4 regions of the Turicibacter sp. St.80E1 genome follow, and region 1 is predicted to be linked to each of the others. Evidence: a T-box and tRNA genes for the amino acid it is inferred to sense, from the RefSeq annotation. Region 1 holds a T-box; the other regions hold tRNA genes.

The links. A T-box is a leader RNA that pairs with one kind of tRNA and senses whether it is charged. The one in region 1 lies ahead of tyrS (tyrosine--tRNA ligase), so its partner is inferred to be a tRNA-Tyr.
Region 2: it has a tRNA-Tyr gene. The T-box ahead of tyrS (tyrosine--tRNA ligase) is inferred to sense a tRNA for this amino acid. The anticodon was not compared.
Region 3: it has a tRNA-Tyr gene. The T-box ahead of tyrS (tyrosine--tRNA ligase) is inferred to sense a tRNA for this amino acid. The anticodon was not compared.
Region 4: it has a tRNA-Tyr gene. The T-box ahead of tyrS (tyrosine--tRNA ligase) is inferred to sense a tRNA for this amino acid. The anticodon was not compared.

Annotation. Positions count from the first base shown of each region.
Region 1 is NZ_AP039386.1:1,628,919-1,635,782, reverse strand. Features, by position in the region: gene AC6I0I_RS07940 (bifunctional 3-deoxy-7-phosphoheptulonate synthase/chorismate mutase) at 1-1,049, shown strand, start outside; gene AC6I0I_RS07935 (substrate-binding domain-containing protein) at 1,269-2,258, shown strand; T-box leader at 2,303-2,506, shown strand; gene tyrS (tyrosine--tRNA ligase) at 2,617-3,882, shown strand; gene rpsD (30S ribosomal protein S4) at 3,973-4,572, opposite strand; gene AC6I0I_RS07920 (septation ring formation regulator EzrA) at 5,229-6,864, shown strand, end outside.
Region 2 is NZ_AP039386.1:2,309,069-2,314,618, forward strand. Features, by position in the region: rRNA gene rrf (5S ribosomal RNA) at 45-153, opposite strand; rRNA gene AC6I0I_RS11100 (23S ribosomal RNA) at 327-3,220, opposite strand; tRNA gene AC6I0I_RS11105 (tRNA-Ala) at 3,265-3,340, opposite strand; tRNA gene AC6I0I_RS11110 (tRNA-Pro) at 3,361-3,437, opposite strand; tRNA gene AC6I0I_RS11115 (tRNA-Arg) at 3,445-3,521, opposite strand; tRNA gene AC6I0I_RS11120 (tRNA-Leu) at 3,530-3,618, opposite strand; tRNA gene AC6I0I_RS11125 (tRNA-Lys) at 3,660-3,735, opposite strand; tRNA gene AC6I0I_RS11130 (tRNA-Gln) at 3,741-3,815, opposite strand; tRNA gene AC6I0I_RS11135 (tRNA-Tyr) at 3,824-3,908, opposite strand; tRNA gene AC6I0I_RS11140 (tRNA-Thr) at 3,925-4,000, opposite strand; tRNA gene AC6I0I_RS11145 (tRNA-Leu) at 4,013-4,101, opposite strand; tRNA gene AC6I0I_RS11150 (tRNA-Cys) at 4,117-4,190, opposite strand; tRNA gene AC6I0I_RS11155 (tRNA-His) at 4,206-4,281, opposite strand; tRNA gene AC6I0I_RS11160 (tRNA-Trp) at 4,284-4,357, opposite strand; tRNA gene AC6I0I_RS11165 (tRNA-Thr) at 4,366-4,441, opposite strand; tRNA gene AC6I0I_RS11170 (tRNA-Val) at 4,448-4,523, opposite strand; tRNA gene AC6I0I_RS11175 (tRNA-Glu) at 4,538-4,614, opposite strand; tRNA gene AC6I0I_RS11180 (tRNA-Asn) at 4,624-4,700, opposite strand; rRNA gene rrf (5S ribosomal RNA) at 4,713-4,821, opposite strand; rRNA gene AC6I0I_RS11190 (23S ribosomal RNA) at 4,995-5,550, opposite strand, start outside.
Region 3 is NZ_AP039386.1:701,027-707,890, reverse strand. Features, by position in the region: gene AC6I0I_RS03545 (CoA-disulfide reductase) at 1-466, opposite strand, end outside; tRNA gene AC6I0I_RS03540 (tRNA-Gly) at 559-632, opposite strand; tRNA gene AC6I0I_RS03535 (tRNA-His) at 637-712, opposite strand; tRNA gene AC6I0I_RS03530 (tRNA-Trp) at 715-788, opposite strand; tRNA gene AC6I0I_RS03525 (tRNA-Thr) at 801-876, opposite strand; tRNA gene AC6I0I_RS03520 (tRNA-Asn) at 883-959, opposite strand; rRNA gene rrf (5S ribosomal RNA) at 969-1,077, opposite strand; tRNA gene AC6I0I_RS03510 (tRNA-Leu) at 1,085-1,173, opposite strand; tRNA gene AC6I0I_RS03505 (tRNA-Lys) at 1,209-1,284, opposite strand; tRNA gene AC6I0I_RS03500 (tRNA-Gln) at 1,290-1,364, opposite strand; tRNA gene AC6I0I_RS03495 (tRNA-Phe) at 1,373-1,448, opposite strand; tRNA gene AC6I0I_RS03490 (tRNA-Asp) at 1,460-1,535, opposite strand; tRNA gene AC6I0I_RS03485 (tRNA-Met) at 1,539-1,614, opposite strand; tRNA gene AC6I0I_RS03480 (tRNA-Ser) at 1,634-1,726, opposite strand; tRNA gene AC6I0I_RS03475 (tRNA-Met) at 1,745-1,821, opposite strand; tRNA gene AC6I0I_RS03470 (tRNA-Asn) at 1,874-1,950, opposite strand; rRNA gene rrf (5S ribosomal RNA) at 1,961-2,069, opposite strand; tRNA gene AC6I0I_RS03460 (tRNA-Leu) at 2,076-2,164, opposite strand; tRNA gene AC6I0I_RS03455 (tRNA-Lys) at 2,200-2,275, opposite strand; tRNA gene AC6I0I_RS03450 (tRNA-Gln) at 2,281-2,355, opposite strand; tRNA gene AC6I0I_RS03445 (tRNA-Tyr) at 2,364-2,448, opposite strand; tRNA gene AC6I0I_RS03440 (tRNA-Thr) at 2,465-2,540, opposite strand; tRNA gene AC6I0I_RS03435 (tRNA-Val) at 2,547-2,622, opposite strand; tRNA gene AC6I0I_RS03430 (tRNA-Glu) at 2,637-2,713, opposite strand; tRNA gene AC6I0I_RS03425 (tRNA-Gly) at 3,610-3,683, opposite strand; tRNA gene AC6I0I_RS03420 (tRNA-His) at 3,688-3,763, opposite strand; tRNA gene AC6I0I_RS03415 (tRNA-Thr) at 3,768-3,843, opposite strand; tRNA gene AC6I0I_RS03410 (tRNA-Val) at 3,850-3,925, opposite strand; tRNA gene AC6I0I_RS03405 (tRNA-Glu) at 3,940-4,016, opposite strand; tRNA gene AC6I0I_RS03400 (tRNA-Arg) at 4,033-4,109, opposite strand; tRNA gene AC6I0I_RS03395 (tRNA-Leu) at 4,118-4,206, opposite strand; tRNA gene AC6I0I_RS03390 (tRNA-Lys) at 4,242-4,317, opposite strand; tRNA gene AC6I0I_RS03385 (tRNA-Gln) at 4,323-4,397, opposite strand; tRNA gene AC6I0I_RS03380 (tRNA-Val) at 4,406-4,481, opposite strand; tRNA gene AC6I0I_RS03375 (tRNA-Glu) at 4,496-4,572, opposite strand; tRNA gene AC6I0I_RS03370 (tRNA-Arg) at 4,588-4,664, opposite strand; tRNA gene AC6I0I_RS03365 (tRNA-Lys) at 4,672-4,747, opposite strand; tRNA gene AC6I0I_RS03360 (tRNA-Asp) at 4,766-4,841, opposite strand; tRNA gene AC6I0I_RS03355 (tRNA-Met) at 4,845-4,920, opposite strand; tRNA gene AC6I0I_RS03350 (tRNA-Ser) at 4,940-5,032, opposite strand; tRNA gene AC6I0I_RS03345 (tRNA-Met) at 5,051-5,127, opposite strand; tRNA gene AC6I0I_RS03340 (tRNA-Pro) at 5,137-5,213, opposite strand; tRNA gene AC6I0I_RS03335 (tRNA-Glu) at 5,228-5,304, opposite strand; gene AC6I0I_RS03330 (DegT/DnrJ/EryC1/StrS aminotransferase family protein) at 5,625-6,731, opposite strand.
Region 4 is NZ_AP039386.1:2,336,564-2,343,427, reverse strand. Features, by position in the region: rRNA gene AC6I0I_RS11355 (23S ribosomal RNA) at 1-2,725, shown strand, start outside; rRNA gene rrf (5S ribosomal RNA) at 2,899-3,007, shown strand; tRNA gene AC6I0I_RS11345 (tRNA-Asn) at 3,020-3,096, shown strand; tRNA gene AC6I0I_RS11340 (tRNA-Glu) at 3,106-3,182, shown strand; tRNA gene AC6I0I_RS11335 (tRNA-Val) at 3,197-3,272, shown strand; tRNA gene AC6I0I_RS11330 (tRNA-Thr) at 3,279-3,354, shown strand; tRNA gene AC6I0I_RS11325 (tRNA-Tyr) at 3,371-3,455, shown strand; tRNA gene AC6I0I_RS11320 (tRNA-Gln) at 3,464-3,538, shown strand; tRNA gene AC6I0I_RS11315 (tRNA-Lys) at 3,544-3,619, shown strand; tRNA gene AC6I0I_RS11310 (tRNA-Leu) at 3,661-3,749, shown strand; tRNA gene AC6I0I_RS11305 (tRNA-Arg) at 3,758-3,834, shown strand; tRNA gene AC6I0I_RS11300 (tRNA-Pro) at 3,842-3,918, shown strand; tRNA gene AC6I0I_RS11295 (tRNA-Ala) at 3,939-4,014, shown strand; rRNA gene AC6I0I_RS11290 (23S ribosomal RNA) at 4,059-6,864, shown strand, end outside.

The DNA of each region.
Region 1 (6,864 bases):
ATTTAACACAATTAAGAAATCGAATTGATGAAATTAACGATCAATTGTTAGATTTATTAAATGAGCGAACAGCTTTAGTAGAGGCAATTGGTCGTGAAAAGGACAAGCAAGGATTAAAAAAATATGATCCGATTCGTGAACAGCAAATTATAGAAAAGTTAAGAGAAAAAAATCAGGGACCCTTAACAGATGAGATGCTGATTCACGTATTCAAAGAAATTTTTAAAGTAAGTGTCAAACTTCAAGAAGAGAAAAGTCATAAAAAGGGATTACTCGTTTCGCGTAAAAATAAATTAGAAGATACTGTCATCGATGTTCAAGGGGATATGATTGGTGATGGTGAACCGACCTTTGTTTTCGGTCCATGTAGCGTAGAATCAAAGGAACAAATGGAGCGTGTTGCAAAAAATCTATCTGAAAAAGGATTAAAGTATATTAGAGGTGGGGCATTTAAGCCACGTACATCTCCTTATGATTTCCAAGGGCTTGGTATTGAAGGGTTAAAGATGATGTCGGAAGCAGCTAAAAAATATGGTTTACGTGTGGTGAGTGAAATCATGGATGCAGGTGATTTAGAGGCCGCCTTACCATACGTTGATGTCATCCAAATTGGGGCACGTAATATGCAGAACTTTTCCCTGCTAAAAGCATTAGGGCATATTAACAAACCGGTTTTATTAAAGCGCGGATTAAGTGCAACCATTGAAGAGTTTGTCAATGCTGCGGAATATATTGCGATGCATGGAAATCCAAATGTGATGTTATGCGAACGTGGAATTCGTACATATGAAAAGGCAACACGTAATACATTAGATATTTCAGCAGTGCCTATTTTAAAACGTGAAACGCATTTACCTGTTTTTGTTGATATTACCCACTCAACAGGACGTAAGGATATTTTATTACCGATTGCAAAGGCGGCTTTAGCGGTTGGAGCTGATGGAATTATGGCTGAGGTACATCCAAACCCAATGTTGGCGTTATCGGATGCTAATCAGCAAATGAGTTTAGAAGAATTTGATTTATTTTACAAAAAACTACGCAACTAGAATAAGTTAAACATTTCCTGTCCATACTAAAAATAAGTAGAAAAAGCAAGCGATTTAAAAATGAAAATTTTCATTAAAATGTTGATAAATAAGTACAATTCTTATAAAATGGTAGAGAGAGTTGAATAAACAGACAATATTAGTGCTTACAATGTCGATAATTGTGAGTAATCAAAATAAAAAAGTGCAGGAAATTTTAAAGCAGTAGGAGTGTATGATATGTCTAAAGTAACCATTTATGACGTGGCACGTGTTGCAGATGTTTCATTAGCGACCGTTTCACGCGTGTTAAATAACCCTGAAAAGGTAAAACCAAAAACACGTGAGCGTGTTTTAACAGCAATTAAGGAGTTGGGATATCGTCCTAATGCGATTGCACGAGGATTAGCGAGTCGCCGTTCAACTAATGTTGGACTGATTGTCCCAACATGTTCACGTGCATCAGCATCGGAAATGATCGATGGGGTAGCTGATATTGCGGATAAATATCGCTATTCTGTGTTCTTAAATGTCACACATAATGAAAATGATATTGCGAATAATGCGTGGCAAAATATGATTGCTTCTCAGGTTGATGGTGTTTTAATGATGGCCGATAAATTAACAGATGATGAGGTTGAGCGATTAGCTACGGACACGGTTCCAACTGTATTATTATCAGTTAAAGATTTAGAAGGTCGTTTACCCGCTGTTTTAATTGATTATGAATTAGCTGCTTATGAAGCAACTAAAAAGTTAATTGAAAACGGAAATAAAGATATCGCGTTTATTACTTCAAGTTCACACCATGCGATGAACGATTTAAAAGAACAAGGGTATCGTCGAGCATTAGAGGAAGCGGGATTAGAACCTCGTGTCTTAGGTTTATATACTAAATTTGAAAGTTCATTAAATGCGTTTAAAGAGTTTTTTGATAATAATAAAGCGCCAGAAGCAGCTTTAGCGGTTCGTGATTCGGTAGCTGTCATGTTTATGAATGCGGCCATTGATCATGGAATTAATGTTCCTCAAGATTTAGAAATTATCGGATTCCAAAATACAAAATATGCGATTATGTCACGCCCACAATTAAGTACAATTAACATTCCGACTTATGATATTGGGGCTGTTGCCATGCGCTTATTAACTAAATTGATGAAAGAGGAAGAAATTACGGAAACTCAAATTACGTTACCTCACTCATTTGTTTGGCGTCAAACGACTCGATAATCTTGACAGTATAAGATATAATTTGTTATAATCCAAACGTTAATAATAATGCAATGATAAGACACAAGTAATGATTATTAAAGGGCAGTGACAGAGACTTAGTGATTGGTGAGAACTAAGGCCGTGATAATCACGAATTACATTCTTGGAGCATGTTCGTTAGAACCGGTTTTTACCGTTATCAACTTGAGTGGTTAAATAGACGATATTTAACAAGTAGGGTGGTACCGCGACATTTCGTCCCTTCATGATGTTTTTAAACATCTGAAGGGTTTTTTTTATGGCGCGAAGAAGAGGTTCGAATCTAGCATGCTTTAAGGAAGTGAATGATCTAAAAATGATTAAATGAGGTGAACCTATGAAGAATGAATTTTTAAAAGAATTACAGTGGCGTGGTTTAATTAACGACTGTACAGATTTAGAAGCATTAGATGCATTAATGGAAGAAGGAAATATTAAACTTTATTGTGGATTTGACCCAACGGCAGATAGTTTACATATTGGATCATTACTTCCTATTTTAACGTTAAAGAGATTTCAACGAGCAGGGCATAAGCCACTTCCACTTGTAGGAGGGGCTACAGGATTAATTGGAGACCCAACAGGACGTTCAGCAGAACGCCAAGAAAATAGCCATGAGACGGTTATTAAATGGTCAGAAAGTATTAAACGTCAGTTGTCGCAGTTTCTTGAGTTTGGTGATCAATCAAACGCGGCTGAGTTAGTAAATAACTATGATTGGACATCAAATTTAAGTATGATTGAATTTTTACGTGACTTCGGAAAATACTTTAATATTAATTATATTTTGGCGAAAGATACGGTATGCTCTCGTTTAGATCACGGAATGACATTTACCGAGTTTTCATACACAATTTTACAAGGGATGGATTTTAAACACTTATACGAGACTAAAAAATGTGTTCTTCAAATTGGTGGATCAGATCAATGGGGGAATATTACATCAGGGTTAGAATTAATCCGTAAAACGATGGGCCATGAGGCGAAAGCAGTTGGGTTAACGATGCCATTAGTGACAAAGTCTGATGGAACAAAATTCGGAAAAACTGCTGGTGGAGCGATTTGGCTAGATCGTACGAAAACAACTCCTTATGAAATGTATCAGTTTTTAATTAATACGGCGGATGAAGATGCGATTAAATTCTTAAAATATTTTACTTTCTTATCACAGGAAGAAATTAATGCGATTGAAGAAGCATTTACAGCGGCACCACATGAACGTTTAGCACAAAAGGCATTAGCGAAAGAAGTGGTGACACTTGTTCACGGGTACGAGGCTTATGAGCAAGCTTTAAAAATTACTCAAGCATTATTTAGCGGGAATTTATCAGATCTATCAGCTGAAGAGATTGAAGTTGGGTTTAAAGATGTGCCTTCAGTTGAATTAGCAGAAGATTTAAACTTAGTTGATGCCCTTGTTTTTGCGAAAGCAGCAAGCTCAAAACGTGAATCACGTGAGTTCATTAATAATAACTCAATTTCTATTAACGGTGAAAAGGTGAAGGACTTAGACTATGTAGTTTCTAAAGAACAAGCCATTGGTGGTAAATTTACAGTTATTCGTCGTGGAAAGAAAAAATATTTCTTAATTAAACATGTTTAAAAGGAAAGATAAATTCTTTCCTTTTTTTATTGAATTGAATAAAAAAAAGACTTCGATTGCTCGAAGTCTTTTTTACCGTTAGATTAAAGATTAACGGCTGTAGAACTCTACGATTAAGTTTTCGTGGATATCAGCGAATACTTCAGAACGTTCTGGTAAACGTACGAATGTTCCAGTCATTGTAGCTTCATCGAATGATACGAAGTCTGGACGGTGAACAGTTCCTTCTAAAGCAGCTTTGATAATAGCTAAGTTAGCTGATTTTTCACGAACGCTGATTGTTTGTCCTGGTTTTACTGAGTAAGATGGGATATCAACGCGTTGTCCATCTACTAAGATGTGACCATGGTTAACTAACTGACGTGCTTGACGACGAGTGTTAGCTAATCCTAAACGGTATACTAAGTTATCAAGACGAGATTCTAATAAGTATAAGAAGTTCTCACCATGTTTACCTTGTAATTTACCAGCGCGGTCGTATGTACGACGGAATTGACGCTCAGTCATTCCATATGCATGACGTAATTTTTGTTTTTCTTGTAATTGTAATCCGTATTCAGAGATTTTTTTACGTGCTTGTCCGTGTTGCCCAGGTGCATAAGGGCGTTTTTGTAATTCTTTACCGTTTTCTAAGATTGAGTATCCTAAACGACGAGAAATTTTCCAGCTTGGTCCAGTATAACGAGCCATGCTATGACCTCCTTTTAATTTGTCAGAATTTTGATTTTGCATATCAAAAAAGGAGAAAATTTATCCGATACTATAAGTTAGATTAAAATCCCATATCCTCGCCTTTGCAGCCAAAAGGTTATACGATATGCCATCAATTCCTTTAAAGGGAATATTGAGGTTTAATCTAATCATCACAGTTAGATAAAAAGCTGCCTTTCATCAACGCACTCCAGTATAATATCAAGATTCAATATTATTGTCAACAAAAAATCAAAGTTCTAAACAATTTCTAAAAATTTCATCATAAATTCTATCAATTTGAATGGTTTCGACAATTAGTTGCAGAAAGTGTTGCTATAAATGTGTTTTAATGTCTTCAAGATGGAGATTGTGTTTTCCAAATCCCTCTCGTTTTGGGTATTTCGTGAAAGTTTTCTATCTTCGGGTCTAATATAAGAAGTGAAGAGACCGAGGATGAGTCGACCTATAGGGGTTGGATAGGATAAGAAAAGCAATCATTTTCTTCATTTAGAAAAGAAAAAAATGAGAGGTTAATGATCAGTGTCGTTTCTTAAAAAGTCAGTAGAAAACCGTAGAAAGCATAGGATTTTTTATCAAATTATGATATGATTATTTAACAATAACTCATTTATAAAACATGGTGGGAGGATACTATGATAGATTTTAAATTACTTATTTTGATCCTAATGATTGTTATATTGGCCATTGTATTAATTTATTCAGTCATTATTGTCTCAAAGAAGAAGCAATATTATGCGAAAATTGATGATTTAGATTATATGAAACATGAGATTTCTAATCAGACCGTTCCATTTGAATTAGCTAAGCTTCGCAGTACTAAAAAGAGTGAGCGAATTGTCAAATTGGTTCAACAATGGGAACGTCGTTGGGGAAAATTAGAGTCAGATTTTATTATGGTAACCGAACAAATTATTTATACGGAGGAACTCGTTGCAGATAAAAGCTTCTCAGAAGCCGATGAGCAATTAATGGAGTTACAACAAACGCTTGATGGATTAAAAGAAGAAGTTGAACAATTAATTGAAGAAATTAAAGCGTTAAAGAAATCAGAAGAGCGTAATCGTTCAAATGTCATCGCTTTAAAAGATTCTTTTGAACAACTTAAATTTCGCTATGAAACGGAAGAGGAAAAATACTCTGATTTTAAAGAAGAAATGAAGACCTTATTTAAAGATGTTGAAGTTTTCTTTTTGAAATTTAATGAATGTATGGATGATTGCAACTACGATTTGGCAGATGAAACATTAGAATTAATTAAATCACATATCGAAACAATTACTTATATGTTTGAACGGGCGCCTCTTTACAAGGAAACATTGACAAATGAGTTAAAACCTTTATTAAGAGAAGTATTAAAAAGTTATGAAACGATTATTTCATCTGGAGTTTACCTCAAGCATTTACAGATAAAAGAAACGATTTCTTATTATCATGGTCAGTTAGAAGAGATTCCTCAGTGGATTAAACGTTTTGATTTTGAAAGAATTGAAGCGACGTTATTAGAGATTCATGATAATGCAAAGCAAATGATTGAATTTATGAAAAAAGAGTACGATCTTCAAACGACGATCAAAGAAATGGTCATGAAGATGAAGGTGACCATGCAACAGATTAAGGAGCAAGGAGAAACATTAAACGCTCGTTACGAAAATATAAAGGATAATTATCGTCTTCCAGAGGAGGAAGAGCAACAATTTAATTTACTTTTAAATGAGCTGAAAATTGTAAATAATGAGTTTACTTATTTACTGGGTCGAATAGAGGAAAATCAAACGGCTAATTCAACACTTGTTCGAGAACTCACATCAATGGGGCAACAAGGCATTGAATTAAAAGAGCAATTACGATTATTTGATGGTGAGATTGAAGGACTTTATGCAGGGGAAAAGGAATGTCGTCAAAAAGCGTTAATGTTGTTAAAGACGTTTAATCAGTTAAAAGGGATGTATCATCAAGTTCGTTTTCCAATTGAGAATGAAGAAACAGTAGAGCTAATTAAACGAGCGAATTTTTCTGTTCAATTGCTTTTTGATACGATCGGTCGTCTTCCGATTAATATTGCGGAAATTGATAAACAATTGACGCTTGTTCAGGCATCGATTGATGAGCTTTCAACGCGTGTAGAGACAGAGGTTTTAGAGGCACAACTTGCGGAACGATTAATGATTTATGGTCATCGATATATCGAGCGTGAGGGAATGTACGTCGTGGATTTGACCATTGCAGAGGATCAATTTCGTCAAGGAAATTATGCCACAGTTATAAAAA
Region 2 (5,550 bases), 680 kb from region 1:
TTTATTCGAAGATAATCGCTCACTTGTACTTTTCTTTATTTATGGCCTAGCGACGTCCTACTCTCGCACTTGCGTACTACCCTCGGCGCTAAGGAGCTTAACTTCTGTGTTCGGTATGGGAACAGGTGTGCCCTCCTTGCCCTTATCACTAGACCTTCTGTCAGATTTCATCAATCTCACAAAACTAGATATCTTCTGCTTACTTCTTCTTGTCCGGCAACTCTCGCATCACAGTGGTAAAGTTCAATAACTGTTCATCACCTTCGTGATTCCTCAGTTCTTTTCACTTTCTGCCTGTGATAACCGCTCGTTTTTGCCTTTCCTATTTAGTTAAGTCCTCGATCGATTAGTATCAGTCCGCTTCATCTGTCACCAAACTTCCACTCCTGACCTATCTACCTCGTCGTCTTCAAGGGATCTTACTTCTTTCGAATGGGAAATCTCATCTTGAGGGGGGCTTCACGCTTAGATGCTTTCAGCGTTTATCCCTTCCACACGTAGCTACCCAGCTATGCTCCTGGCAGAACAACTGGTACACCAGCGGTGTGTCCATCCCGGTCCTCTCGTACTAAGGACAGCTCCTCTCAAATTTCCTACGCCCACGACGGATAGGGACCGAACTGTCTCACGACGTTCTGAACCCAGCTCGCGTACCGCTTTAATGGGCGAACAGCCCAACCCTTGGGACCGACTACAGCCCCAGGATGCGATGAGCCGACATCGAGGTGCCAAACCTCCCCGTCGATGTGAACTCTTGGGGGAGATCAGCCTGTTATCCCCGGGGTAGCTTTTATCCGTTGAGCGACGGCCCTTCCATTCGGTACCGCCGGATCACTAAGCCCGACTTTCGTCCCTGCTCGACTTGTTGGTCTCGCAGTCAAGCTCCCTTCTGCCTTTACACTCTTCGAATGATTTCCAACCATTCTGAGGGAACCTTTGGGCGCCTCCGTTACTCTTTGGGAGGCGACCGCCCCAGTCAAACTGCCCACCTGACACTGTCCCCTGACCAGCTCATGGCCACGGGTTAGAACCCCAGTAACACAAGGGTAGTATCCCAACAGCGACTCCTCCAAGACTGGCGTCCTGGTCTCTTCGTCTCCTACCTATCCTGTACATGTGTCACCAGTGCTCAATATCAAGCTACAGTAAAGCTCCACGGGGTCTTTCCGTCCTGTCGCGGGTAACCTGCATCTTCACAGGTACTATGATTTCACCGAGTCTCTTGTTGAGACAGCGCCCAGATCGTTACGCCTTTCGTGCGGGTCGGAACTTACCCGACAAGGAATTTCGCTACCTTAGGACCGTTATAGTTACGGCCGCCGTTTACTGGGGCTTCAATTCAAAGCTTCGCTTGCGCTAACCTCTCCTCTTAACCTTCCAGCACCGGGCAGGCGTCAGCCCCTATACATCACCTTGCGGTTTAGCAGAGACCTGTGTTTTTGATAAACAGTCGCCTGGGCCTTTTCACTGCGGCTTGCTTTCACAAGCACCCCTTCTCCCGAAGTTACGGGGTCATTTTGCCGAGTTCCTTAACAAGAGTTCTCTCGCTCATCTTAGGATTCTCTCCTCGCCTACCTGTGTCGGTTATCGGTACGGGCACCTAATAAATTATCCCTAGAAGCTTTTCTTGGAAGCGTGACATCAGCTGACTTCACCCTTGCGGGCTTTCGGCATCACAGCTCAATGTTTCGCCATGCGGATTTGCCTACATGACCACCTCACTGCTTACACGTGAATCCATTCACACGCTCAACTTAGCCTTCTCCGTCACTCCTTCAGTTTATTAAGTGGTACAGGAATCTCTACCTGTTGTCCATCGGCTACGCCTTTCGGCCTCACCTTAGGTCCCGACTTACCCAGGGCGGACGAGCCTTCCCCTGGAAACCTTAGGCTTTCGATGGATAGGATTCTCACCTATCTTTCGCTACTCACACCGGCATTCTCACTTCTAACCGCTCCACAGCTCCTTCCGGTACTGCTTCTCCGCTGTTAGAACGCTCTCCTACCACTGACACTTCGTGTCAATCCGCAGCTTCGGCGGTCCGTTTAGCCCCGGTACATTTTCGGCGCAGAGTCACTCGACTAGTGAGCTATTACGCACTCTTTAAAGGATGGCTGCTTCTAAGCCAACCTCCTAGTTGTCTGTGCATCTCCACATCCTTTTCCACTTAACGGACACTTGGGGGCCTTAGCTGGCGGTCTGGGCTCTTTCCCTTTTGACCATGGACCTTATCACCCACAGTCTGACTCCCGATTATATCTATCTGGCATTCGGAGTTTGATTGAGATCAGTACCCCGAGGTGGGGCCATCACCCATTCAGTGCTCTACCTCCAGTAGACTCTTATCGAGGCTAGCCCTAAAGCTATTTCGGAGAGAACCAGCTATATCCGTGTTCGATTGGAATTTCACCCCTAGCCACAAGTCATCCAAGCACTTTTCAACGTGCCCTGGTTCGGCCCTCCAGTCAGTGTTACCTGACCTTCAGCCTGCTCATGGCTAGCTCACACGGTTTCGGGTCTACAACATCGTACTCCTCGCCCTATTCAGACTCGCTTTCGCTTCGGCTCCGTCTCTTCAACTTAACCTTGCACGATATCGTAACTCGCCGGTTCATTCTACAAAAGGCACGCCATCACCCTTTAACGGGCTCTGACTAGTTGTAGGCACACGGTTTCAGGTTCTCTTTCACTCCCCTTCCGGGGTTCTTTTCACCTTTCCCTCACGGTACTGGTTCACTATCGGTCACTAGGTAGTATTTAGCCTTACGAGATGGTCCTCGTTGCTTCCGACGGGATTTCTCGTGTCCCGCCGTACTCAGGATCCCTTCCCTGCTTCACACAATTTCACCTACGGGACTCTCACCCTCTCCGGTTGGCCTTCCCAGACCATTCGGCTATCATGTTCAGTCATTTCTGAAGGTCCTTCTACCCCGGATTACTCCGGTTTGGGCTCCTCCCTGTTCGCTCGCCGCTACTTGGGGAATCGATGTTTCTTTCTTTTCCTCCAGGTACTTAGATGTTTCAGTTCCCTGGGTCTGTCTCCTCTATGGCTATTGATTCACCATACGGTGCTAGCGTATGACCACTAGCGGGTTTCCCCATTCGGATATCCCCGGCTCTTTGCTTACTTACAGCTCCCCGAGGCGTTTCGCCGTTTGTCGCGTCCTTCTTCGACTCCTAGTGCCTAGGCATCCTCCGTGCGCCCTTTATTACTTAACTTTTCTTCTTCAGAAGATATCTAGTTTTCAAAGATCAATTCTTTTTGGTGGAGACTAGGGGGATCGAACCCCTGACCTCCTGCGTGCAAGGCAGGCGCTCTCCCAGCTGAGCTAAGTCCCCATTCTCTTTTTCTTTTTTAATGGTCGGGAAGACAGGATTCGAACCTGCGACCCCCTGGTCCCAAACCAGGTGCTCTACCAAGCTGAGCCACTTCCCGTTTTTTATGGCGCGCCCAAGAGGAGTCGAACCCCTAACCTTTTGATCCGTAGTCAAACGCTCTATCCAATTGAGCTATGGGCGCTATTTAGTTGGTGCCTAGGGCCGGAATCGAACCGGCACGGGTGTCACCACCCGCAGGATTTTAAGTCCTGTGCGTCTACCAGTTCCGCCACCCAGGCTTTTTATCTATGCTTTATGTACTCTTTTTCAGTTAAAAAAATGGTGTCCTGCAGAGGACTCGAACCTCTGACCCTCTGATTAAAAGTCAGATGCTCTACCAACTGAGCTAGCAGGACATCATTGGCTGGGCTAGCTGGATTCGAACCAGCGCATGACGGAGTCAAAGTCCGTTGCCTTACCGCTTGGCTATAGCCCATTCTTAAGTGGTGGTGGGGGACGGATTCGAACCGCCGAACTCTCAGAGAGCGGATTTACAGTCCGCCGCGTTTAGCCACTTCGCTACCCCACCGTATTCTTTTATTATATGGTGCCGGAAGCAGGACTTGAACCCGCAACCTACTGATTACAAGTCAGTTGCTCTACCAATTGAGCTATTCCGGCTCTTTATTAAATTGGTGCCTAGGGCCGGAATCGAACCGGCACGGGTGTCACCACCCGCAGGATTTTAAGTCCTGTGCGTCTACCAGTTCCGCCACCCAGGCACATTACTATCTAATTGGAGGCGCCAATCGGATTTGAACCGATGATCAGGGAGTTGCAGTCCCACGCCTTACCACTTGGCTATGGCGCCTAATCATATAAGATATGGGGCGACTGATGGGAATCGAACCCACGAATGTCGGAGCCACAATCCGATGCGTTAACCACTTCGCCACAATCGCCATGGCAGGGGTGACAGGAATCGAACCCACACTAACGGTTTTGGAGACCGCTGTTCTACCGTTAAACTACACCCCTATTTATAATGGTGCCGGAAGCAGGACTTGAACCCGCAACCTACTGATTACAAGTCAGTTGCTCTACCAATTGAGCTATTCCGGCTCTTTATGGTGGAGGATGACGGGCTCGAACCGCCGACCCTCTGCTTGTAAGGCAGATGCTCTCCCAGCTGAGCTAATCCTCCACTTTTATCTTTAATGGTGACCCGTACGGGATTCGAACCCGTGTATGCATGCGTGAAAGGCATGTGTGTTAAACCGCTTCACCAACGGGCCATTTTTTAATGGCGCCCCAACTAGGACTCGAACCTAGGACCCCTTGATTAACAGTCAAGTGCTCTAACCAACTGAGCTATTGAGGCTTTTTATTTATGGCCTAGCGACGTCCTACTCTCGCACTTGCGTACTACCCTCGGCGCTAAGGAGCTTAACTTCTGTGTTCGGTATGGGAACAGGTGTGCCCTCCTTGCCCTTATCACTAGACCTTCTGTCAGATTTCATCAATCTCACAAAACTAGATATCTTCTGCTTACTTCTTCTTGTCCGGCAACTCTCGCATCACAGTGGTAAAGTTCAATAACTGTTCATCACCTTCGTGATTCCTCAGTTCTTTTCACTTTCTGCCTGTGATAACCGCTCGTTTTTGCCTTTCCTATTTAGTTAAGTCCTCGATCGATTAGTATCAGTCCGCTTCATCTGTCACCAAACTTCCACTCCTGACCTATCTACCTCGTCGTCTTCAAGGGATCTTACTTCTTTCGAATGGGAAATCTCATCTTGAGGGGGGCTTCACGCTTAGATGCTTTCAGCGTTTATCCCTTCCACACGTAGCTACCCAGCTATGCTCCTGGCAGAACAACTGGTACACCAGCGGTGTGTCCATCCCGGTCCTCTCGTACTAAGGACAGCTCCTCTCAAATTTCCTACGCCCACGACGGATAGGGACCGAACTGTCTCACGACGTTCTGAACCCAGCTCGCGTACCGCTTTAATGGGCGAACAGCCCAACCCTTGGGACCGACTACAGCCCCAGGATGCGATGAGCCGACATCGAGGTGCCAAACCTCCCCGTCGATGTGAACTCTTGGGGGAGATCAGCCTGTTATCCCCGGGGTAGCTTTTATCCGTTGAGCGACGGCCCTTCCATTCGGTACCGCCGGATCACTAAGCCCGACTTTCGTCCCTGCTCGACTTGTTGGTCTCGCAGTCAAG
Region 3 (6,864 bases), 930 kb from region 1:
CAACAATCGCAATACGTTTTAAAGCCTCATTAGTCATCATATTTTTTAAAGCTAGACCATCTTCCATACTTTTTAAGGTGAAAACATTCCCTACATGAACATTTTTTATCGGAGGAATAATAGCGCTCGCACCTGTTGCAATCATCAATTGATCATAATGATCTGTAAAGATCTCTTCAGTTAATAAATTTTTAACCGATACCGTTTGATTCATCGTATTAATAGACAAAACCTCATGTTCTGTATTAACCGAAATACCTGAAGCATTAAACTGTTCTGCTGTTCGAGCAATCATCTTATTTGAATCCTCAAAAAAGTTTCCAACAAAATAAGGTAATCCGCAAGCCCCAAACGAAACATGCTTAGATTTTTCATACACAACAACGTCGGCTTCCTTATTCGCACGTTTTAACTTTGCAGCCGCGCTCATCCCAGCAGCAACACCACCGATTATAATCACTTTCATAATAAACCTCCCTGAATCAATATCACTGGCAGTTCAACTATTATATATGATTTTTAATAAAAAAAACACCCCGAAGGATGTTAAAATCATATTGGAGCGGGTGAAGAGAATCGAACTCTCACAGTCAGCTTGGAAGGCTGAAGTTCTACCATTAAACTACACCCGCATACTGGGGCGACTGATGGGAATCGAACCCACGAATGTCGGAGCCACAATCCGATGCGTTAACCACTTCGCCACAATCGCCATGGCAGGGGTGACAGGAATCGAACCCACACTAACGGTTTTGGAGACCGCTGTTCTACCGTTAAACTACACCCCTATTATTTAAATATGGTGCCGGAAGCAGGACTTGAACCCGCAACCTACTGATTACAAGTCAGTTGCTCTACCAATTGAGCTATTCCGGCTTTTTATGGCGCCCCAACTAGGACTCGAACCTAGGACCCCTTGATTAACAGTCAAGTGCTCTAACCAACTGAGCTATTGAGGCTTTTTTGTTGCCCAGCAACGTCCTACTCTCGCACTTTCGTACTACCATCGGCGCTAAGAAGCTTAACTTCTGTGTTCGGTATGGGAACAGGTGTGACCTTCTTGCTATCATTACTGGACCTTTTTTGGTGCCTAGGGCCGGAATCGAACCGGCACGGGTGTCACCACCCGCAGGATTTTAAGTCCTGTGCGTCTACCAGTTCCGCCACCCAGGCATTTCATTATTTCAGGCACGCGCCTTTTTTCAAAATGGTGTCCTGCAGAGGACTCGAACCTCTGACCCTCTGATTAAAAGTCAGATGCTCTACCAACTGAGCTAGCAGGACATCATTGGCTGGGCTAGCTGGATTCGAACCAGCGCATGACGGAGTCAAAGTCCGTTGCCTTACCGCTTGGCTATAGCCCATTCTTAAATGGTGGCTTGGGACGGAATCGAACCGCCGACACAAGGATTTTCAGTCCTTTGCTCTACCGACTGAGCTACCAAGCCTTTTATTTAAATGGCGGTCCAGACGGGAATCGAACCCGCGATCTCCTGCGTGACAGGCAGGCATGTTAACCGCTACACCACTGGACCTTTTGGTTGCGGGGACAGGACTTGAACCTGCGACCTTCGGGTTATGAGCCCGACGAGCTACCAACTGCTCCACCCCGCGATGTTTATTTATTTTAATATGGCGGAGGAAGAGGGATTCGAACCCCCGCGACGCTTTCACGCCCTGTCGGTTTTCAAGACCGATCCCTTCAGCCGGACTTGGGTATTCCTCCATTTTTCCATATTTATTTTGGTAGCGGAGGAGGGACTCGAACCCACAACCTCACGGGTATGAACCGTACGCTCTAGCCAGTTGAGCTACTCCGCCTTCATTTTATATTAATTTTTCAAATATAATCTTTCTAAAAGATAATATTTTATGGCGCCCCAACTAGGACTCGAACCTAGGACCCCTTGATTAACAGTCAAGTGCTCTAACCAACTGAGCTATTGAGGCTTTTTTTATTGCCCAGCAACGTCCTACTCTCGCACTTTCGTACTACAATCGGCGCTAAGAAGCTTAACTTCTGTGTTCGGTATGGGAACAGGTGTGACCTTCTTGCTATCATTACTGGACCTTTTTGGTGCCTAGGGCCGGAATCGAACCGGCACGGGTGTCACCACCCGCAGGATTTTAAGTCCTGTGCGTCTACCAGTTCCGCCACCCAGGCATTTCATTATTTCAGGCACGCGCCTTTTTTTAAAATGGTGTCCTGCAGAGGACTCGAACCTCTGACCCTCTGATTAAAAGTCAGATGCTCTACCAACTGAGCTAGCAGGACATCATTGGCTGGGCTAGCTGGATTTGAACCAGCGCATGACGGAGTCAAAGTCCGTTGCCTTACCGCTTGGCTATAGCCCATTCTTAAGTGGTGGTGGGGGACGGATTCGAACCGCCGAACTCTCAGAGAGCGGATTTACAGTCCGCCGCGTTTAGCCACTTCGCTACCCCACCGTATTCTTTTGTTATATGGTGCCGGAAGCAGGACTTGAACCCGCAACCTACTGATTACAAGTCAGTTGCTCTACCAATTGAGCTATTCCGGCTCTTTATGGTGGAGGATGACGGGCTCGAACCGCCGACCCTCTGCTTGTAAGGCAGATGCTCTCCCAGCTGAGCTAATCCTCCACTTTTATTTTTAATGGTGACCCGTACGGGATTCGAACCCGTGTATGCATGCGTGAAAGGCATGTGTGTTAAACCGCTTCACCAACGGGCCTTTTCGACTTTTTTATTTTATCACGATTCAAACCCTATGTCAAAAAGTTTTTTTGTTTTTTTTATTTTTTCAGTCTCTTTTACTCTATCCAACCTTCCTTTCCTATTAAAGCCTCAATGGAATGTTTCACGTGATAAATAGGTTGAGCATAAAAAGTCTATAATCTGATTTCACAAGATCCCTGAGTTTTATTTAAATGGGATTCATTAAGCGTAAATATCGTATCCATGCTATTGAACAAGTATCCTTAACAGATAATCAATCATTAATAGTCTTCTCACGTTATCCTCGATTGGAAAACCTTATAACCGTTCACTTCAATAATATAACGTCTTCTCCCCTTCTAAATAATAAGTACCACGTATAAAAAAAATCTATAACCATCCTAAAACGAAAATTTCTAATATCCTTCATCTATTCTACTCTCCTTAAGTGAAATATGACCTATCCATTTCAGAAACCTAAAGTTAATAGCGCATCATTTGAAGTAATGATAACCGCTTAATAAGTCTATTCTTGTCTATTAAACCAACCTATCCCCCACTTCTCTTTAATAAATGTGCCTCTTTCCGTCATCCGCTTTTACATGTGGGTACCAAAACATATGACACACATTTAATAAAAAACATGGACCTTTTTTAAAAGTTCAAAAATTACTTTTCGCACCAAGCTTATTTAATCTAGATATATCTACTAAACCTATTACTTTCTTTTTATTACGATTTACACTCAAATTGGCGTATTTAATTTTAAACTAGTCTTCAATAAGCATTCAGAAAGTTTTTTTACCCTCATTGACTATATTTAAATAGAAACCTTAATTTAATGATACATATAGGGCGAAAGAATAAGATAGATGCAAAAAAAAACACCCCGAAGGATGTTAAAATTCATATTGGAGCGGGTGAAGAGAATCGAACTCTCACAGTCAGCTTGGAAGGCTGAAGTTCTACCATTAAACTACACCCGCATACTGGGGCGACTGATGGGAATCGAACCCACGAATGTCGGAGCCACAATCCGATGCGTTAACCACTTCGCCACAATCGCCATATGGTGCCGGAAGCAGGACTTGAACCCGCAACCTACTGATTACAAGTCAGTTGCTCTACCAATTGAGCTATTCCGGCTCTTTATGGTGGAGGATGACGGGCTCGAACCGCCGACCCTCTGCTTGTAAGGCAGATGCTCTCCCAGCTGAGCTAATCCTCCACTTTTATTTTTAATGGTGACCCGTACGGGATTCGAACCCGTGTATGCATGCGTGAAAGGCATGTGTGTTAAACCGCTTCACCAACGGGCCTTTTTAACGCTTTTTATGGCGCGCCCAAGAGGAGTCGAACCCCTAACCTTTTGATCCGTAGTCAAACGCTCTATCCAATTGAGCTATGGGCGCTTTTAAGTTGGTGCCTAGGGCCGGAATCGAACCGGCACGGGTGTCACCACCCGCAGGATTTTAAGTCCTGTGCGTCTACCAGTTCCGCCACCCAGGCATTTCATTATTTCAGGCACGCGCCTTTTTTCAAAATGGTGTCCTGCAGAGGACTCGAACCTCTGACCCTCTGATTAAAAGTCAGATGCTCTACCAACTGAGCTAGCAGGACATCATTGGCTGGGCTAGCTGGATTCGAACCAGCGCATGACGGAGTCAAAGTCCGTTGCCTTACCGCTTGGCTATAGCCCATTCTTATATGGTGGAGGATGACGGGCTCGAACCGCCGACCCTCTGCTTGTAAGGCAGATGCTCTCCCAGCTGAGCTAATCCTCCACTTTTATTTTTAATGGTGACCCGTACGGGATTCGAACCCGTGTATGCATGCGTGAAAGGCATGTGTGTTAAACCGCTTCACCAACGGGCCTCTTAACACTTTTTATGGCGCGCCCAAGAGGAGTCGAACCCCTAACCTTTTGATCCGTAGTCAAACGCTCTATCCAATTGAGCTATGGGCGCTTTAAAATGGTGTCCTGCAGAGGACTCGAACCTCTGACCCTCTGATTAAAAGTCAGATGCTCTACCAACTGAGCTAGCAGGACTTTTATTTATTATTTAAATGGCGGTCCAGACGGGAATCGAACCCGCGATCTCCTGCGTGACAGGCAGGCATGTTAACCGCTACACCACTGGACCTTTTGGTTGCGGGGACAGGACTTGAACCTGCGACCTTCGGGTTATGAGCCCGACGAGCTACCAACTGCTCCACCCCGCGATGTTTATTTATTTTAATATGGCGGAGGAAGAGGGATTCGAACCCCCGCGACGCTTTCACGCCCTGTCGGTTTTCAAGACCGATCCCTTCAGCCGGACTTGGGTATTCCTCCATTTTTCCATATTCGTTTTGGTAGCGGAGGAGGGACTCGAACCCCCAACCTCACGGGTATGAACCGTACGCTCTAGCCAGTTGAGCTACTCCGCCTTCTTATTATGGTCGGGAAGACAGGATTCGAACCTGCGACCCCCTGGTCCCAAACCAGGTGCTCTACCAAGCTGAGCCACTTCCCGATCTTTATTTTTAATGGTGACCCGTACGGGATTCGAACCCGTGTATGCATGCGTGAAAGGCATGTGTGTTAAACCGCTTCACCAACGGGCCTTCTCTCAAGACGACTTTTTTTATCTTAACACATCCAACAAGATTTGTCAAATACTTTTTTTTATTTGTTTTTGTCGTTTTTTAGGACTTTTTTATAATATCATCATTCTTTTTATTTGTCAAAGTTTTTTTCTGAAAAAATTATTACTTTTTTAATATTACCTATTTTAAATTTTTTAAACTTAAATAATTAATAACTTTTTCTGCACACTCCCCTAATCCAATCCCCGATCTCTTTTTAAGATAAGTCAAATCTTTAAAACGATAAAAAAGAAAGTACCCGTAATATCTTATCCGGTTACTTTCAATCTTTTAGTTCATTACTTACTATTTATAAACAATTGTTTAACAATATTTACCACTCGCTCTTGTTCCCCTTGTGTCATTTGGGTATCAGAAGGCAAGCAAATCCCTCTATTTGCATAATCCTCTGCAATAGAAGTCCCCTCCTGTATTGTAAAAAAAGGAAAGTCGGAAAAATCCGGTTGAAAATGCATTGGCTTCCAAACAAGTCGTGATTCAATATGATGAGATTTCAATTTTTCCATAATTTCCTTACTGGTTACTACAGAACCCCTCTTAACCGTCATAACAGATAACCAGTAATTCGAATGTCCATAATCGCAAATATTCATCATTTCTATTTCACCTATCTCTTTAAAAGCGCGCCTATACGTTTCATAAATTTCTTTTTTTCTTTCAAGACGTTTAGCCAACACCTCAAGTTGCCTACGCCCTATACTTGCCGCGATAGGTGACATTAAATCATTTCTATTCTCAGATAAACAATCTCTAGCTTTATCAACGTATGAGGGGTCATTTGATATTAATGCTCCCCCTCCAAATAAAGTCGTAATTATCTTATTTTTATTAAAGGAATAAATCCCTACTGCGCCTAGGGTACCACTCATACGTCCTTTATAAGTCGCACCTAATGACTCAGCTGCCTCTTCTAAAACAGGCACTCCATACTCATGACAAATCTCTAAAATAGGATCCATATCCGCACTTTGGCCATACAAATTAACAACGACAACGGCACGTGGTCGTTGCCCTTTCTCTTTTAATTGTTGAAAGGCTAGCCTTAAAGATTGTGGGCACATCCCCCAAGTTAAAGGATCAATATCGATAAATACTGGCGTTGCTCCTAAAGAAAGTATAGCTTGACAAGATGGAGGATACGTAATTGATGACCAGAAAACGACATCCCCACTTTTCACACCAAGCGACTTCAAGGCAAGACGGATAGCCACCGTACCACTCGAAAGAACCAAAGCTTTTCTAGTACCAACGTATGATGAAAGTTCCTTTTCAAACTTTACAATCTCTAAGTCACCCGCTTGCTCACCATTTAAAAACCGATCAAGAGTTATCTTTTCATTCCTCTCCTCATATAAATGCGGAGCTGCCAAACAAACTTTCTTCACTTAGTTACCCCCTCTTTCATCCATAATTCTACGACGCCTATTGCTTAGCGTTCTAAAAATATTATACCATCCTCGATTTCCACCCCGTACATGAAAATAAAAAAAACATCCCGAAGGATGTTAAAATTCATAT
Region 4 (6,864 bases), 710 kb from region 1:
CCATAGAGGAGACAGACCCAGGGAACTGAAACATCTAAGTACCTGGAGGAAAAGAAAGAAACATCGATTCCCCAAGTAGCGGCGAGCGAACAGGGAGGAGCCCAAACCGGAGTAATCCGGGGTAGAAGGACCTTCAGAAATGACTGAACATGATAGCCGAATGGTCTGGGAAGGCCAACCGGAGGGGGTGAGAGTCCCGTAGGTGAAATTGTGTGAAGCAGGGAAGGGATCCTGAGTACGGCGGGACACGAGAAATCCCGTCGGAAGCAACGAGGACCATCTCGTAAGGCTAAATACTACCTAGTGACCGATAGTGAACCAGTACCGTGAGGGAAAGGTGAAAAGAACCCCGGAAGGGGAGTGAAAGAGAACCTGAAACCGTGTGCCTACAACTAGTCAGAGCCCGTTAAAGGGTGATGGCGTGCCTTTTGTAGAATGAACCGGCGAGTTACGATATCGTGCAAGGTTAAGTTGAAGAGACGGAGCCGAAGCGAAAGCGAGTCTGAATAGGGCGAGGAGTACGATGTTGTAGACCCGAAACCGTGTGAGCTAGCCATGAGCAGGCTGAAGGTCAGGTAACACTGACTGGAGGGCCGAACCAGGGCACGTTGAAAAGTGCTTGGATGACTTGTGGCTAGGGGTGAAATTCCAATCGAACACGGATATAGCTGGTTCTCTCCGAAATAGCTTTAGGGCTAGCCTCGATAAGAGTCTACTGGAGGTAGAGCACTGAATGGGTGATGGCCCCACCTCGGGGTACTGATCTCAATCAAACTCCGAATGCCAGATAGATATGATCGGGAGTCAGACTGTGGGTGATAAGGTCCATGGTCAAAAGGGAAAGAGCCCAGACCGCCAGCTAAGGCCCCCAAGTGTCCGTTAAGTGGAAAAGGATGTGGAGATGCACAGACAACTAGGAGGTTGGCTTAGAAGCAGCCATCCTTTAAAGAGTGCGTAATAGCTCACTAGTCGAGTGACTCTGCGCCGAAAATGTACCGGGGCTAAACGGACCGCCGAAGCTGCGGATTGACACGAAGTGTCAGTGGTAGGAGAGCGTTCTAACAGCACAGAAGCAGTACCGGAAGGAGCTGTGGAGCGGTTAGAAGTGAGAATGCCGGTGTGAGTAGCGAAAGATAGGTGAGAATCCTATCCATCGAAAGCCTAAGGTTTCCAGGGGAAGGCTCGTCCGCCCTGGGTAAGTCGGGACCTAAGGTGAGGCCGAAAGGCGTAGCCGATGGACAACAGGTAGAGATTCCTGTACCACTTAATAAACTGAAGGAGTGACGGAGAAGGCTAAGTTGAGCGTGTGAATGGATTCACGTGTAAGCAGTGAGGTGGTCATGTAGGCAAATCCGCATGGCGAAACATTGAGCTGTGATGCCGAAAGCCCGCAAGGGTGAAGTCAGCTGATGTCACGCTTCCAAGAAAAGCTTCTAGGGATAATTTATTAGGTGCCCGTACCGATAACCGACACAGGTAGGCGAGGAGAGAATCCTAAGATGAGCGAGAGAACTCTTGTTAAGGAACTCGGCAAAATGACCCCGTAACTTCGGGAGAAGGGGTGCTTGTGAAAGCAAGCCGCAGTGAAAAGGCCCAGGCGACTGTTTATCAAAAACACAGGTCTCTGCTAAACCGCAAGGTGATGTATAGGGGCTGACGCCTGCCCGGTGCTGGAAGGTTAAGAGGAGAGGTTAGCGCAAGCGAAGCTTTGAATTGAAGCCCCAGTAAACGGCGGCCGTAACTATAACGGTCCTAAGGTAGCGAAATTCCTTGTCGGGTAAGTTCCGACCCGCACGAAAGGCGTAACGATCTGGGCGCTGTCTCAACAAGAGACTCGGTGAAATCATAGTACCTGTGAAGATGCAGGTTACCCGCGACAGGACGGAAAGACCCCGTGGAGCTTTACTGTAGCTTGATATTGAGCACTGGTGACACATGTACAGGATAGGTAGGAGACGAAGAGACCAGGACGCCAGTCTTGGAGGAGTCGCTGTTGGGATACTACCCTTGTGTTACTGGGGTTCTAACCCGTGGCCATGAGCTGGTCAGGGGACAGTGTCAGGTGGGCAGTTTGACTGGGGCGGTCGCCTCCCAAAGAGTAACGGAGGCGCCCAAAGGTTCCCTCAGAATGGTTGGAAATCATTCGAAGAGTGTAAAGGCAGAAGGGAGCTTGACTGCGAGACCTACAAGTCGAGCAGGGACGAAAGTCGGGCTTAGTGATCCGGCGGTACCGAATGGAAGGGCCGTCGCTCAACGGATAAAAGCTACCCCGGGGATAACAGGCTGATCTCCCCCAAGAGTTCACATCGACGGGGAGGTTTGGCACCTCGATGTCGGCTCATCGCATCCTGGGGCTGTAGTCGGTCCCAAGGGTTGGGCTGTTCGCCCATTAAAGCGGTACGCGAGCTGGGTTCAGAACGTCGTGAGACAGTTCGGTCCCTATCCGTCGTGGGCGTAGGAAATTTGAGAGGAGCTGTCCTTAGTACGAGAGGACCGGGATGGACACACCGCTGGTGTACCAGTTGTTCTGCCAGGAGCATAGCTGGGTAGCTACGTGTGGAAGGGATAAACGCTGAAAGCATCTAAGCGTGAAGCCCCCCTCAAGATGAGATTTCCCATTCGAAAGAAGTAAGATCCCTTGAAGACGACGAGGTAGATAGGTCAGGAGTGGAAGTTTGGTGACAGATGAAGCGGACTGATACTAATCGATCGAGGACTTAACTAAATAGGAAAGGCAAAAACGAGCGGTTATCACAGGCAGAAAGTGAAAAGAACTGAGGAATCACGAAGGTGATGAACAGTTATTGAACTTTACCACTGTGATGCGAGAGTTGCCGGACAAGAAGAAGTAAGCAGAAGATATCTAGTTTTGTGAGATTGATAAGATCTGACAGAAGGTCTAGTGATAAGGGCAAGGAGGGCACACCTGTTCCCATACCGAACACAGAAGTTAAGCTCCTTAGCGCCGAGGGTAGTACGCAAGTGCGAGAGTAGGACGTCGCTAGGCCATAAATAAAAAGCCTCAATAGCTCAGTTGGTTAGAGCACTTGACTGTTAATCAAGGGGTCCTAGGTTCGAGTCCTAGTTGGGGCGCCATTAAAAAATGGCCCGTTGGTGAAGCGGTTTAACACACATGCCTTTCACGCATGCATACACGGGTTCGAATCCCGTACGGGTCACCATTAAAAATAAAAGTGGAGGATTAGCTCAGCTGGGAGAGCATCTGCCTTACAAGCAGAGGGTCGGCGGTTCGAGCCCGTCATCCTCCACCATAAAGAGCCGGAATAGCTCAATTGGTAGAGCAACTGACTTGTAATCAGTAGGTTGCGGGTTCAAGTCCTGCTTCCGGCACCATATAATAAAAGAATACGGTGGGGTAGCGAAGTGGCTAAACGCGGCGGACTGTAAATCCGCTCTCTGAGAGTTCGGCGGTTCGAATCCGTCCCCCACCACCACTTAAGAATGGGCTATAGCCAAGCGGTAAGGCAACGGACTTTGACTCCGTCATGCGCTGGTTCGAATCCAGCTAGCCCAGCCAATGATGTCCTGCTAGCTCAGTTGGTAGAGCATCTGACTTTTAATCAGAGGGTCAGAGGTTCGAGTCCTCTGCAGGACACCATTTTTTTAACTGAAAAAGAACACATAAAGCATAGATAAAAAGCCTGGGTGGCGGAACTGGTAGACGCACAGGACTTAAAATCCTGCGGGTGGTGACACCCGTGCCGGTTCGATTCCGGCCCTAGGCACCAACTAAATAGCGCCCATAGCTCAATTGGATAGAGCGTTTGACTACGGATCAAAAGGTTAGGGGTTCGACTCCTCTTGGGCGCGCCATAAAAAACGGGAAGTGGCTCAGCTTGGTAGAGCACCTGGTTTGGGACCAGGGGGTCGCAGGTTCGAATCCTGTCTTCCCGACCATTAAAAAATAAAAAGAGAATGGGGACTTAGCTCAGCTGGGAGAGCGCCTGCCTTGCACGCAGGAGGTCAGGGGTTCGATCCCCCTAGTCTCCACCAAAAAGAATTGATCTTTGAAAACTAGATATCTTCTGAAGAAGAAAAGTTAAGTAATAAAGGGCGCACGGAGGATGCCTAGGCACTAGGAGTCGAAGAAGGACGCGACAAACGGCGAAACGCCTCGGGGAGCTGTAAGTAAGCAAAGAGCCGGGGATATCCGAATGGGGAAACCCGCTAGTGGTCATACGCTAGCACCGTATGGTGAATCAATAGCCATAGAGGAGACAGACCCAGGGAACTGAAACATCTAAGTACCTGGAGGAAAAGAAAGAAACATCGATTCCCCAAGTAGCGGCGAGCGAACAGGGAGGAGCCCAAACCGGAGTAATCCGGGGTAGAAGGACCTTCAGAAATGACTGAACATGATAGCCGAATGGTCTGGGAAGGCCAACCGGAGAGGGTGAGAGTCCCGTAGGTGAAATTGTGTGAAGCAGGGAAGGGATCCTGAGTACGGCGGGACACGAGAAATCCCGTCGGAAGCAACGAGGACCATCTCGTAAGGCTAAATACTACCTAGTGACCGATAGTGAACCAGTACCGTGAGGGAAAGGTGAAAAGAACCCCGGAAGGGGAGTGAAAGAGAACCTGAAACCGTGTGCCTACAACTAGTCAGAGCCCGTTAAAGGGTGATGGCGTGCCTTTTGTAGAATGAACCGGCGAGTTACGATATCGTGCAAGGTTAAGTTGAAGAGACGGAGCCGAAGCGAAAGCGAGTCTGAATAGGGCGAGGAGTACGATGTTGTAGACCCGAAACCGTGTGAGCTAGCCATGAGCAGGCTGAAGGTCAGGTAACACTGACTGGAGGGCCGAACCAGGGCACGTTGAAAAGTGCTTGGATGACTTGTGGCTAGGGGTGAAATTCCAATCGAACACGGATATAGCTGGTTCTCTCCGAAATAGCTTTAGGGCTAGCCTCGATAAGAGTCTACTGGAGGTAGAGCACTGAATGGGTGATGGCCCCACCTCGGGGTACTGATCTCAATCAAACTCCGAATGCCAGATAGATATGATCGGGAGTCAGACTGTGGGTGATAAGGTCCATGGTCAAAAGGGAAAGAGCCCAGACCGCCAGCTAAGGCCCCCAAGTGTCCGTTAAGTGGAAAAGGATGTGGAGATGCACAGACAACTAGGAGGTTGGCTTAGAAGCAGCCATCCTTTAAAGAGTGCGTAATAGCTCACTAGTCGAGTGACTCTGCGCCGAAAATGTACCGGGGCTAAACGGACCGCCGAAGCTGCGGATTGACACGAAGTGTCAGTGGTAGGAGAGCGTTCTAACAGCACAGAAGCAGTACCGGAAGGAGCTGTGGAGCGGTTAGAAGTGAGAATGCCGGTGTGAGTAGCGAAAGATAGGTGAGAATCCTATCCATCGAAAGCCTAAGGTTTCCAGGGGAAGGCTCGTCCGCCCTGGGTAAGTCGGGACCTAAGGTGAGGCCGAAAGGCGTAGCCGATGGACAACAGGTAGAGATTCCTGTACCACTTAATAAACTGAAGGAGTGACGGAGAAGGCTAAGTTGAGCGTGTGAATGGATTCACGTGTAAGCAGTGAGGTGGTCATGTAGGCAAATCCGCATGGCGAAACATTGAGCTGTGATGCCGAAAGCCCGCAAGGGTGAAGTCAGCTGATGTCACGCTTCCAAGAAAAGCTTCTAGGGATAATTTATTAGGTGCCCGTACCGATAACCGACACAGGTAGGCGAGGAGAGAATCCTAAGATGAGCGAGAGAACTCTTGTTAAGGAACTCGGCAAAATGACCCCGTAACTTCGGGAGAAGGGGTGCTTGTGAAAGCAAGCCGCAGTGAAAAGGCCCAGGCGACTGTTTATCAAAAACACAGGTCTCTGCTAAACCGCAAGGTGATGTATAGGGGCTGACGCCTGCCCGGTGCTGGAAGGTTAAGAGGAGAGGTTAGCGCAAGCGAAGCTTTGAATTGAAGCCCCAGTAAACGGCGGCCGTAACTATAACGGTCCTAAGGTAGCGAAATTCCTTGTCGGGTAAGTTCCGACCCGCACGAAAGGCGTAACGATCTGGGCGCTGTCTCAACAAGAGACTCGGTGAAATCATAGTACCTGTGAAGATGCAGGTTACCCGCGACAGGACGGAAAGACCCCGTGGAGCTTTACTGTAGCTTGATATTGAGCACTGGTGACACATGTACAGGATAGGTAGGAGACGAAGAGACCAGGACGCCAGTCTTGGAGGAGTCGCTGTTGGGATACTACCCTTGTGTTACTGGGGTTCTAACCCGTGGCCATGAGCTGGTCAGGGGACAGTGTCAGGTGGGCAGTTTGACTGGGGCGGTCGCCTCCCAAAGAGTAACGGAGGCGCCCAAAGGTTCCCTCAGAATGGTTGGAAATCATTCGAAGAGTGTAAAGGCAGAAGGGAGCTTGACTGCGAGACCTACAAGTCGAGCAGGGACGAAAGTCGGGCTTAGTGATCCGGCGGTACCGAATGGAAGGGCCGTCGCTCAACGGATAAAAGCTACCCCGGGGATAACAGGCTGATCTCCCCCAAGAGTTCACATCGACGGGGAGGTTTGGCACCTCGATGTCGGCTCATCGCATCCTGGGGCTGTAGTCGGTCCCAAGGGTTGGGCTGTTCGCCCATTAAAGCGGTACGCGAGCTGGGTTCAGAACGTCGTGAGACAGTTCGGTCCCTATCCGTCGTGGGCGTAGGAAATTTGAGAGGAGCTGTCCTTAGTACGAGAGGACCGGGATGGACACACCGCTGGTGTACCAGTTGTTCTGCCAGGAGCATAGCTGGGTAGCTACGTGTGGAAGGGATAAACGCTGAAAGCATCTAAGCGTGAAGCCCCCCTCAAGATGAGATTTCCCATTCGAAAGAAGTAAGATCC